One region of the Streptomyces sp. NPDC031132 genome, then DNA from elsewhere that is predicted to be linked to it. Evidence: riboswitches for the same ligand, from Rfam matches in the RefSeq annotation. Region 1 holds a riboswitch; the other holds the start of a gene.
What was found. Region 1 has a riboswitch for ZMP and ZTP ahead of ACZ49B_RS28215 (bifunctional 5,10-methylenetetrahydrofolate dehydrogenase/5,10-methenyltetrahydrofolate cyclohydrolase). Riboswitches for the same ligand answer to the same signal wherever they lie in the genome.
Positions count from the first base shown of each region.

Region 2: another riboswitch for ZMP and ZTP. It lies ahead of ACZ49B_RS06900 (serine hydroxymethyltransferase); the one in region 1 lies ahead of ACZ49B_RS28215 (bifunctional 5,10-methylenetetrahydrofolate dehydrogenase/5,10-methenyltetrahydrofolate cyclohydrolase).

Region 1 covers NZ_JBVIGX010000024.1:78,034-83,010, reverse strand. The annotation lists gene ACZ49B_RS28225 (MAB_1171c family putative transporter) at 1-761, shown strand, start outside; gene ACZ49B_RS28220 (NADH:flavin oxidoreductase/NADH oxidase family protein) at 784-2,037, opposite strand; gene ACZ49B_RS28215 (bifunctional 5,10-methylenetetrahydrofolate dehydrogenase/5,10-methenyltetrahydrofolate cyclohydrolase) at 2,221-3,105, opposite strand; ZMP/ZTP riboswitch at 3,168-3,248, opposite strand; gene ACZ49B_RS28210 (class I SAM-dependent methyltransferase) at 3,356-4,117, shown strand; gene ACZ49B_RS28205 (RNA polymerase sigma factor) at 4,343-4,977, shown strand, end outside.
Region 2 covers NZ_JBVIGX010000003.1:263,750-268,726, reverse strand. The annotation lists gene ACZ49B_RS06915 (hypothetical protein) at 1-284, shown strand, start outside; gene ACZ49B_RS06910 (glutathionylspermidine synthase family protein) at 290-1,480, shown strand; gene rocD (ornithine--oxo-acid transaminase) at 1,541-2,728, opposite strand; ZMP/ZTP riboswitch at 2,896-2,986, shown strand; gene ACZ49B_RS06900 (serine hydroxymethyltransferase) at 3,022-4,290, shown strand; gene trpS (tryptophan--tRNA ligase) at 4,487-4,977, shown strand, end outside.

The sequences.
Region 1 (4,977 bases):
GTTCGACGCTCACCGTGCTGTGCTGGAGGTGGCTGCTGCGCGTGCGCCCCTCGCTGCGGCCGCTGCGCACCGGACTGGCCCTGATCGTGCTCGGCGGGGCGCTGGACCTGGGCTACCTCGTCACGAAGTGGGCGGCCGTGGGCGCCCGCTGGACGGGCCGCGACTGGGACGGCCTGTCCACGTACGTGGCCCCGCCGTTCGCCTCCGCGGCGGCCCTGATGGTGGGGTCGGGGTTCATCGTGCCGCTGGTAGGCGGCTCGGCGGCCTGGCGGGACTTCAGCCGGTACCGGCGGCTGCACCCGCTGTGGAAGGCGTTGCGCGGGTTCGCCGCGTCGAGCGTGACGACCGTGCCGCTGACCTGGTGGTCGCCGATCGGGATCCGGCTGATCCACCGCGAGTCGGTGATCGACGACGGGATCCTGGCGCTGGGCCGCTGGTTCGACCCGGCCGTACGGGGCGCCGCGTACGCGGCCGCGCTCGGGCAGGGCATGTGCGCATCGCAGGCTTCGGTCGTGGCCGACGCGGCCATGCTCGCCGCGGCCTGCCGGCGCCGGGAGGCCGCCGAAGCCGCGGAGGCCGCCGAAGCCGCGGAGGCGCTCGACCCGGCGGACGCGGACGGCGCCGGAGAGCACCCGGCCGGGGCCGATCAGGGGCTGCCCGAGCCGTACCGGCTGGACTCCCGGCCGCTCGCGGCGCTGGCCCGGGAGTTCCGCGCCTCCCCCATCGTGGCGGCCGTACGGCGGGACCCGGCGAGCCTGTGAGCGGCCGGCGCGGCGGCAGGCGTCAGCCGGCGAGGGCGTCCTCGGGCTCGGGATTGCGGGCGAGCCAGGCCCCGTACGCCCGTACCCTGCGCCAGTGCTGGAGCTGGTCGAGGGCGAACGCCGCCCGCGGGGAGGCCTCCGGGCGCGGTTCCAGTCCGCGGGCCAGCCGGTGCAGCTGGAAGCGTACGAAGGCCAGCAGCCCGGCGCCGGCCAGGTCCCGGTCCTTCCAGCGCAGCCGCTCCACGGTCACCCGTACGTCCTCCCCGGCGCGCCAGCGGGCCGGCAGGTCGGGGCGGAACGCCAGGGCCGAGGCGAGCCCCACGACGGACACACCGCGCTCCAGGACCCTCCGGGCGGTCTCCTGGCGGCCTATCCCGCCGGTCAGCATCAGCGGCATCGTGGCGGAGCCCAGGAACTGCTCGGCGAAGGAGAGGAAGTACGCCTCGCGTTCGAGGGTCCGCAGATCGGCGGTGCGGCCCAGGGTCGCGGGGCTCTCGACGCTGCCGCCGGACAGTTCGACCAGGTCGACGCCGAGGCCGCCGAGGACCGCGAGGACCTGCGCCGCCTCCTCGGTGTCGAAGCCGCCGCGCTGGAAGTCGGCGGTGTTGAGCTTGACCCCGACCGCGAAGCCGGGGCGCACCTGGGCGCGGACGGCGCCGACGACCTCGGTGAGCAGCCGGACCCGGTTCCCCAGGCTGCCGCCCCAGCGGTCGGTGCGCCGGTTGACGAGCGGGGAGAGGAACTGGCTGAGGAGGTAGCCGTGGGCGGCGTGGATCTGCACCCCGTGGAAGCCGGCCTCCTCGGCCCGCCGGGCCGTGGCCGCGAACCGGGCGACGGTGGCCTCGATGCCGGCCTCGGTCATCGCGGTGGGGCGGGCGAAGCGCTTCGTGTGCTTGCCGAGGCTCACTCCTATGTCGGAGGGCGCCCAGGCCGTGCCGGGCATCTCCGAGCCGACCTGCCGGCCGGGGTGGTTGATCTGCATCCAGACCCGGCCGCCGCCGCAGGACGCGGCCTCGGCCCAGCGGCGGAAGGGGTCGAGCGGGGAGCGGGCGTCGAGGACGATCGTCCCCGGCGCGGTCAGCGCCCTGCGGTCGACCATCACGTTCCCGGTGATCAGCAGGCCGGCGCCGCCCTGGGCCCAGCGGCGGTAGAGGCGTTCGATGCGCTCGTCCGGCAGCTGGCCGGCGCCGGCGAGGCTCTCCTCCATGGCCGCCTTGGCCAAGCGGTTCGGCAGGGCCGTGCCGTTGGGCAGCTCCAGTGGCGTGAACAGGTCCATCAGCAGTTCCCCCCAGGAAACGTGTTGCACGTGTCATCGCGCGCCCCGTCGGAGAACATACCGCTCCCCACCCGGCCCCCGTCAGGCTCCGGCCGCAAGAATCCGGACACCGCCGGAACGCGGAACGCCCCGGGCCGAAGGGCCCGGGGCGTGTCCCGTACGGCGCGTTCCCGTACCCGGTGGTCAGAGCTCCGCGAGCGCCAGCCCCGCCTGGGCGGCGGCGGCCTGGACGGTCTGCTCCAGCAGGACGGCGATGGTCATCGGGCCCACGCCGCCGGGGACCGGGGTGATCAGCGAGGCGCGGGCGGCGGCCGACTCGAAGTGGACGTCGCCGACGTTGCCCTCGTTGTAGCCGGCGTCCAGGACCACGGCGCCCGGCTTGATGTCCTCGCCGCGGATGAACTCGGCCTTGCCGACGGCGGCGACCAGCACGTCGGCCTGGCGCACGATCGAGGGCAGGTCCACGGTGCGGGAGTGGCAGTAGGTGACGGTGGCGTTCTGCTCCAGCAGCAGCATGCCGGCCGGCTTGCCCAGGATGGCGCTGCGGCCGACGACGACGGCGTGCTTGCCGGTCAGGTCCACGTCGTACTCGGCGAGGAGCCGCATGATTCCGCCGGGGGTGCAGGAGACGAAGCCCGGCAGCCCGAAGCCCATGGCGGCGAAGGAGTGCATGGTGACGCCGTCGACGTCCTTGCCGGGGGCGATGGCCTCGAAGGCGGCGCGCTCGTCGATGTGGTGCGGGACCGGGTGCTGCAGCAGGATGCCGCTGATCTCCGGGTCCTCGGAGAGGGCCGTGAGGGCGGCGACGAGCTCCTCCGTGGTCGTCTCGGCCGGCAGCTCCACGTGGCGGGAGGTGATCCCGGCCTTGGCGCAACGGTTCTGCTTCATCTTCACGTACGTGACGGACGCCGGGTCCTCGCCGACCAGCACGGTCGCGAGGCAGGGAGCGGTACCGGTGCGCTCGGTGATCTTCGCCGCGAGGACGGCGGTCTGCTCCGAGATGCGGCGGGCGAGGGCGGTGCCGTCCATGAGCCGGGCAGGGGCGGTGGCAGTCTGGGCAGTCGTCATGGGGTCTCCTGGGCGTCGCTGCGGAATCGCGGTTCGCCCAGGCGCGCGGCAAGCGGCGTACCCGTGGTACGCCGGGCGCACGCGAGGTGCGCCGGGCCGCTCCCCGGTGGTGATCCACCCGAACGCCAGTCACGGCCCGCCCCCACTCTAATGGACCTCGTCCGCGCGTCCGGAGCGCACGGCGGCCCCGGGGGTCCGAGATCCGGTCAAACCAGTGGATCACCGGCGCCCGGCCTGGGACGATCGAGACATGACGCGCACCTTCGATCACCTCGTCGCGGAAGCCGAGTCCGTGTCCGTCGACGGCTGGGACTTCTCCTGGCTCGACGGCCGGGCCACCGAGCAGCGCCCCTCCTGGGGCTACCAGAGACTCATGGGCGAGCGTCTGGCCCGGGCCGGCTCCGCCCTCGACATCCAGACCGGCGGCGGAGAGGTGCTCGCCGGGGTGGGGACCCTGCCCCGGCTGATGGTCGCCACCGAGTCCTGGCCGCCGAACATCGCGAAGGCGACCCGGCTGCTGCACCCGCTCGGCGCGGTGGTTGTCGCGGACGCCGACGAGCCGCCGCTGCCGTTCGGCGACGAGGCCTTCGAGCTGGTCACCAGCCGGCACCCGGTGACCATCTGGTGGGAGGAGATCGCGCGGGTCCTGCGTCCGGGCGGAACGTACCTCTCGCAGCAGGTCGGGCCGGCGAGCGTCTTCGAGCTCGTCGAGTACTTCCTCGGGCCCCAGCCGGAGGAGGTCCGGCGCGGCCGGCACCCCGACGACGCGGTCGCCGACGCCCGCAAGGCCGGCCTCGAGGTCGTCGATCTGCGCTCCGAGAGACTGCGCACGGAGTTCCACGACATCGGAGCCGTGATCTACTTTCTCCGGAAGGTGATCTGGATGGTGCCCGGCTTCACGGTCGGGCAGTACCGGGATCGGCTGCGCGAGCTCCACGAACAGATCGAACGTGACGGTCCGTTCGTGGCGCATACCGCCCGTTTCCTCATTGATGCCCGCAAAACGGGCTGACGGGAGGGCGGCGGGAGCGCGGACGGATCCACGGCCGATCGGTTGCGCGGCCACAGCGTGGCGCAGGTCACTCAATTCAGCGCGTAACGAATCGACTCGGGCATGCGATGAACCGACAGGTGTCCTCGCGCGGCCACGGAATACAGACCCCCCTCGGGTCTGTTTCCCGAGTCCGCGCGATGATGTCCCGCCCACTCCTTATCTGTTCGCAACGAGAGGCTCCTTGTGTCGCTCAGCCCGTCCCGTACGTTCCCTCCGGAGATCGCCGAATCGGAGGCCCTCGTCGCGCTCGTCGAGCGCGGCCGCGAGCAGGGTCACATCAACGGTGACGACGTGCGCCAGGCCTTCGAGGCCGGCCGCATCCCGGTGGACCAGTGGAAGCGGGTCCTGCGCAGCCTGAACCAGGTCCTGGACGAGGAGGGTGTCGCGCTGCACGTCAGCGCCGCCCCCGCCACGAAGGCTGCCGCGAAGAAGCCCCGCAAGGCGGCCGCCGCGCCCGCCCGCACCGTGACCAAGAAGGCGGCCGCCGCGCCGCGCCCCATCGGTGCGCGCAAGGCCTCGGCCACCAGCCCGGCCACCGCCACCGCGGCGGCGATATCCGCTTCGCCGACCGCGGCCACCGAGGACGAGGTGACGGCCGACGCCGTCGCCGAGCCGAAGAAGCGCACGGTCAAGAAGACCGCCGCGAAGAAGACCGCGGTGAAGAAGACCGCCGCGGCCAAGAAGACCGGCGCCAAGGACGGCGACGAGGGCGAGACCCCCGCCGCCGAGGGCGAGGACTGGGCCGCCGAGGACCTCGTCGACGACGCCGAGGAGGAGGCCCCCAAGGCCGGCGGCACCCAGGGCTTCGTCCTGTCCGA
Region 2 (4,977 bases), on a different contig from region 1:
GTATGCGCTCCGGCAGCGTCGCCCTCGGCGGCATGGGCCTGCTCGCCGCCGCCCTCGTGGCCTGCGGCAGCAGCAGCGAGCCCGACAAGCGCTGCGTGGACCGCCTCACCATGGAGAAGCTGAACAGCAAGGAGTGCAAGAGCGGCAGCGGAAGCAGCAGCAGCCGCGGCGTGTACTACTACGGCGGCAGCGTCTCCAACAACCGGGTCAGCGGCGGCAGCTTCGACAAGTCCGCCGTCACCCGCGGCGGCATCGGCGGCCACTCCAGCTCCAGCGGCGGCTGAACCGCGTGCGCCGTCACACCATCGAGCCGCGCCCCGACTGGCAGAAGACCGTCGAGGAGCAGGGGCTCATCTACCCGCTCACCCGCTACCCCGACGACTCCCTGCGCCCCTACTGGGACGAGAGCGCGTACTACTCCTTCTCGCTCCCCGAGGTCGAGGCGCTGGAGAACGTCGTCGAGGAGCTGCACGCCATGTGCCTGGCCGCGGCCGCGCACATCGTCGAGCACGACCGCTTCGCGGACCTCGGCATCACCGACCCGCGCCTCGCGGAGCGCATCGCCGAGTCCTGGCGCCGGCGCGCCGAACAGCCCTCCCTGTACGGCCGGTTCGACCTGCGTTACGAAGGCGACGGCAGCCCGGCCAAGATGCTGGAGTACAACGCCGACACCCCCACCTCCCTCGTGGAGGCGGCCAGTCCGCAGTGGTTCTGGATGGAGGAGCGCTTCCCCGGCGCCGACCAGTGGAACTCCCTGCACGAGCGGCTCGTCGAGGCCTGGCGCCGGCAGGCGGAGCTGCTGCCGCCCGGCCCGCTGCACTTCGCGCACTCCGAGACCGACGAGCTCGGCGAGGACCTGATGACGGTCGCCTACCTCCAGGAGACCGCCGAGCAGGCGGGCCTGGACACCGAGGCGCTGTCCGTGGAGCAGATCGGCTGGGACAGCCTGTCCGGCCGGTTCGTGGACCAGAAGCTCGGCTTCATCCGCAGCTGCTTCAAGCTCTACCCGTGGGAATGGCTGGCCACCGACGCGTTCGGCCCGCAGGTCCTCGGCACGTACGACCACGGCGGCGGCTCCGGGACCACCACCTGGATCGAGCCGCTGTGGAAGATGCTGCTGTCCAACAAGGCGCTGCTGGCGATCCTGTGGGAGCTCTTCCCGGAGCACCCGAACCTGCTGCCCGCCTACCTGGACGGCCCGCGCGAGCTCGCGGAGACCACCGGGTTCGCCGCCAAGCCCCTGCTGGGCCGCGAGGGCGCCGGGGTCACCCTGCACCCGGCCGGCGGCGAGCCGTTCGTACCGGACGAGGACGAGACGTACGTCTTCCAGGGCCTGGCCCCGCTGCCCGACTTCGACGGCAACCGCGTGGTGCTCGGCGCGTGGGTCGTCGAGGAGGAGGCGGCCGGCCTCGGCATCCGCGAGTCGGCGGGCCCGGTCACGGACGAGTACGCCCGCTTCCTGCCGCACGTCATCCTGTAGCCGCAAACGCGGCCGGGAGCTGCCCGGCTCCCGGCCGCGCCCGCGGCGCCGGATCCGGGGTCAGCCGGTGGCCAGCACCGTCCGCAGCTGGTCCAGGCCCCAGTCCAGGTCCTCCTTGCTGATCACCAGCGGCGGCGCGATCCGGATCGTCGACCCGTGCGTGTCCTTGACCAGCACGCCCCGCTCCATCAGCGCCTCGGAGATCTCCCGGCCCGTGCCGTGGCCCGGGGCGATGTCGACGCCCGCCCACAGCCCCCGCCCGCGTACGGCGGTCACCGCACCCCCGCCGACCAGCAGGTTCAGCTCCCGGTGCAGGTGGTCGCCGAGCTCGGTGGCGCGCTGCTGGTACTCGCCGGTCCGCAGCATCGCGATCACCTCCAGGGCGACCGCGCAGGCCAGCGGGTTGCCGCCGAAGGTGGAGCCGTGCTCGCCGGGCTGGAACACCCCGAGCACGTCCCGGTCGGCGACGACGGCCGACACCGGGACGACGCCGCCGCCCAGCGCCTTGCCGAGGACGTACACGTCCGGCACGACGTCCTCGTGCTCGCACGCGAACGTCTTCCCGGTCCGGCCCAGCCCCGACTGGATCTCGTCCGCCATGAACAGGACGTTCCGCTCGCGCGTGAGCTCCCGTACGCCCCGCAGGTAGCCGGCGGGCGGCACCAGGACCCCCGCCTCGCCCTGGATCGGCTCCAGCAGCACGGCCACGGTGTTCGCCGTGACGGCCGCGGCCAGCGCGGTGAGGTCCCCGTACGGCACGATCTCGAACCCCGGGGTGTAGGGCCCGTAGTGGTCGCGGGCCTCGTGGTCCGTCGAGAAGCTCACGATCGTCGTCGTGCGGCCGTGGAAGTTGCCGGACGCGACCACGATCTTGGCCTGCCCGTCCGGGACGCCCTTGACCTGGTAGCCCCACTTGCGCGCGGTCTTCACCGCCGTCTCCACGGCCTCCGCGCCCGTGTTCATCGGCAGCACCATCTCCTTGCCGCACAGCGCGGCGAGCTCGGTGCAGAAGTCGGCGAACCTGTCGTGGTGGAAGGCCCGCGAGGTGAGGGTGACCCGCTCCAGCTGCGCCTTGGCGGCGTCGAGCAGACGCCGGTTGCCGTGGCCGAAGTTGAGCGCCGAGTAGCCCGCGAGCATGTCCAGGTAGCGGCGGCCCTCCACGTCGGTCATCCACGCGCCTTCCGCGGACGCCACGACGACGGGCAGCGGGTGGTAGTTGTGCGCGCTGTGGGCCTCGGCGGAACGCATGGCTTCAGCAGTTGTCGACACGGGGTCTCCGATCGTCGGTCAGGCGGGCCGGGTGACAGGGGTGACGAGGGTGGTGCCACCGGCGTCACATCACCTTGTATACGGCTATACGTCGCTCGTATACCGGACGGGGAAACCTTTCCTGTGGACCGCCCGCTAAGGTGGGCGGCACGCACGGCGACTGGCGTACGGAGAACCAACTCCGGGGGAGTCGTGCGCGCACGACCGCATTCAGGGCCGCTCGCCTGGGCCTCGCGGGGACGAGATCTGACATCGACCCCGGAGGAGCCGCCATGAGCGCGAGCCGCCACCCCGCCCTTCTCGCCACCGATCCCGAGCTGGCGTCCTACGTCACCGCCGAGGAATCCCTGCAGGCGGAGACCCTGCGCCTGATCCCCAGTGAGAACTACGTGTCCGCCGCCGTGCTCGAGGCCTCCGGCACGGTGCTGCAGAACAAGTACAGCGAGGGCTACCCGGGCCGCCGCTACTACGAGGGCCAGCAGAACATCGACCGCGTCGAGGCGCTGGCCGTCGAGCGGGCGAAGGGCCTGTTCGGGGTGGACCACGCGAACGTCCAGCCGTACTCCGGCTCGCCGGCGAACCTCGCGGTGTACCTGGCCTTCGCGAAGCCCGGCGACACGGTGATGGGCATGGCCCTGCCGATGGGCGGCCACCTGACGCACGGCTGGGGGGTCTCGGCGACGGGGTCCTGGTTCCGCGGCGTCCAGTACGGCGTCTCCGCCGAGACGGGCCTGATCGACTACGACGCGGTACGCGACCTCGCGCTCGCGGAGCGCCCGAAACTGATCTTCTGCGGCGGCACGGCCCTCCCGCGCACGATCGACTTCGAGGCGTTCGCCTCGATCGCCCAGGAGGCGGGCTCGATCCTGGTCGCGGACGTGGCCCACATCGCGGGCCTGATCGCGGGCGGGGCGCACCCGTCCCCCGTCGGGCACGTGGACGTGGTCTCCACGACCACGCACAAGACGCTGCGCGGCCCGCGGGGCGCGATGCTGATGTGCCGCGAGGAGCACGCGAAGGCCATCGACAAGGCGGTGTTCCCTGGCCTCCAGGGCGGTCCGCACAACCAGACGACGGCGGGCATCGCAGTGGCGCTGCACGAGGCGGCGCAGCCGTCCTTCGTGACGTACGCGCACGCGGTGGTGGCGAACGCGAAGGCGCTGGCCTCGGCTCTGCTGGAACGGGGCTTCGACCTGGTCTCGGGCGGTACGGACAACCACCTGATCCTGATGGACCTGACCTCGCGGGGGGTGCCGGGCAAGATGGCGGCCAAGGCGCTGGACCGCGCGGGGATCGTCGTGAACTACAACACGGTCCCGTTCGACCCGCGCAAGCCGTTCGACCCCTCGGGCATCCGCATCGGCACGCCGTCGCTGACCTCGCGGGGCCTGGGCGTGGAGCACATGCCGGCGGTGGCGGACTGGATCTCCCGGGCCGTGGACGCCGCCGCGAAGTCGGACGAGCCGGCTCTGGCCGCGATCCGCAGCGAGGTGGCGGACCTCCTCGCGGCCCACCCGGCCCCGGGTCTCCCGGTCTCCTGACCGGTTCGGGCCGCTGCGCGGGGCTCGCCCCTCCCCGCCCTTCTCCCGTTCACCGGGCTCCCCCGGACCTGGTCCTCGAACGCCGGACGGCTGGAATCAGCCCCGCCGGCGTTCGAGGCGCCGGGGTCCGGCGCGGAGCCCCGGGAATCGGTCGGGTGCGGCCCGGCAGGGCTTCGGCACCTGAGAGAATGGGGCCATGGCTTCTGATCGTCCTCGCGCGCTCTCCGGTATCCAGCCCACCTCCGGTTCGTTCCACCTCGGGAACTACCTCGGAGCCATCCGCCAGTACGTCGCCCTGCAGGAGACGCACGACGCCTTCTACATGGTGGTCGACCTGCACGCGATCACCATGCCGCAGGATCCGGTCGCGCTCCGCGCCAACACCCGGCTCTCCGCAGCGCAGCTCCTCGCCGCCGGTCTCGACCCCGAGCGCTGCACGCTCTTCATCCAGAGCCACGTCCCCGAGCACGCACAGCTCGGCTGGGTCATGAACTGCATCACCGGCTTCGGCGAGGCCAGCCGGATGACCCAGTTCAAGGACAAGTCCGCCAAGGGCGGCGTCAACAACGCCACCGTCGGCCTGTTCACGTACCCGATCCTCCAGGTCGCCGACATCCTGCTCTACCAGGCGAACGCCGTCCCCGTCGGCGAGGACCAGCGCCAGCACATCGAGCTGACCCGCGACCT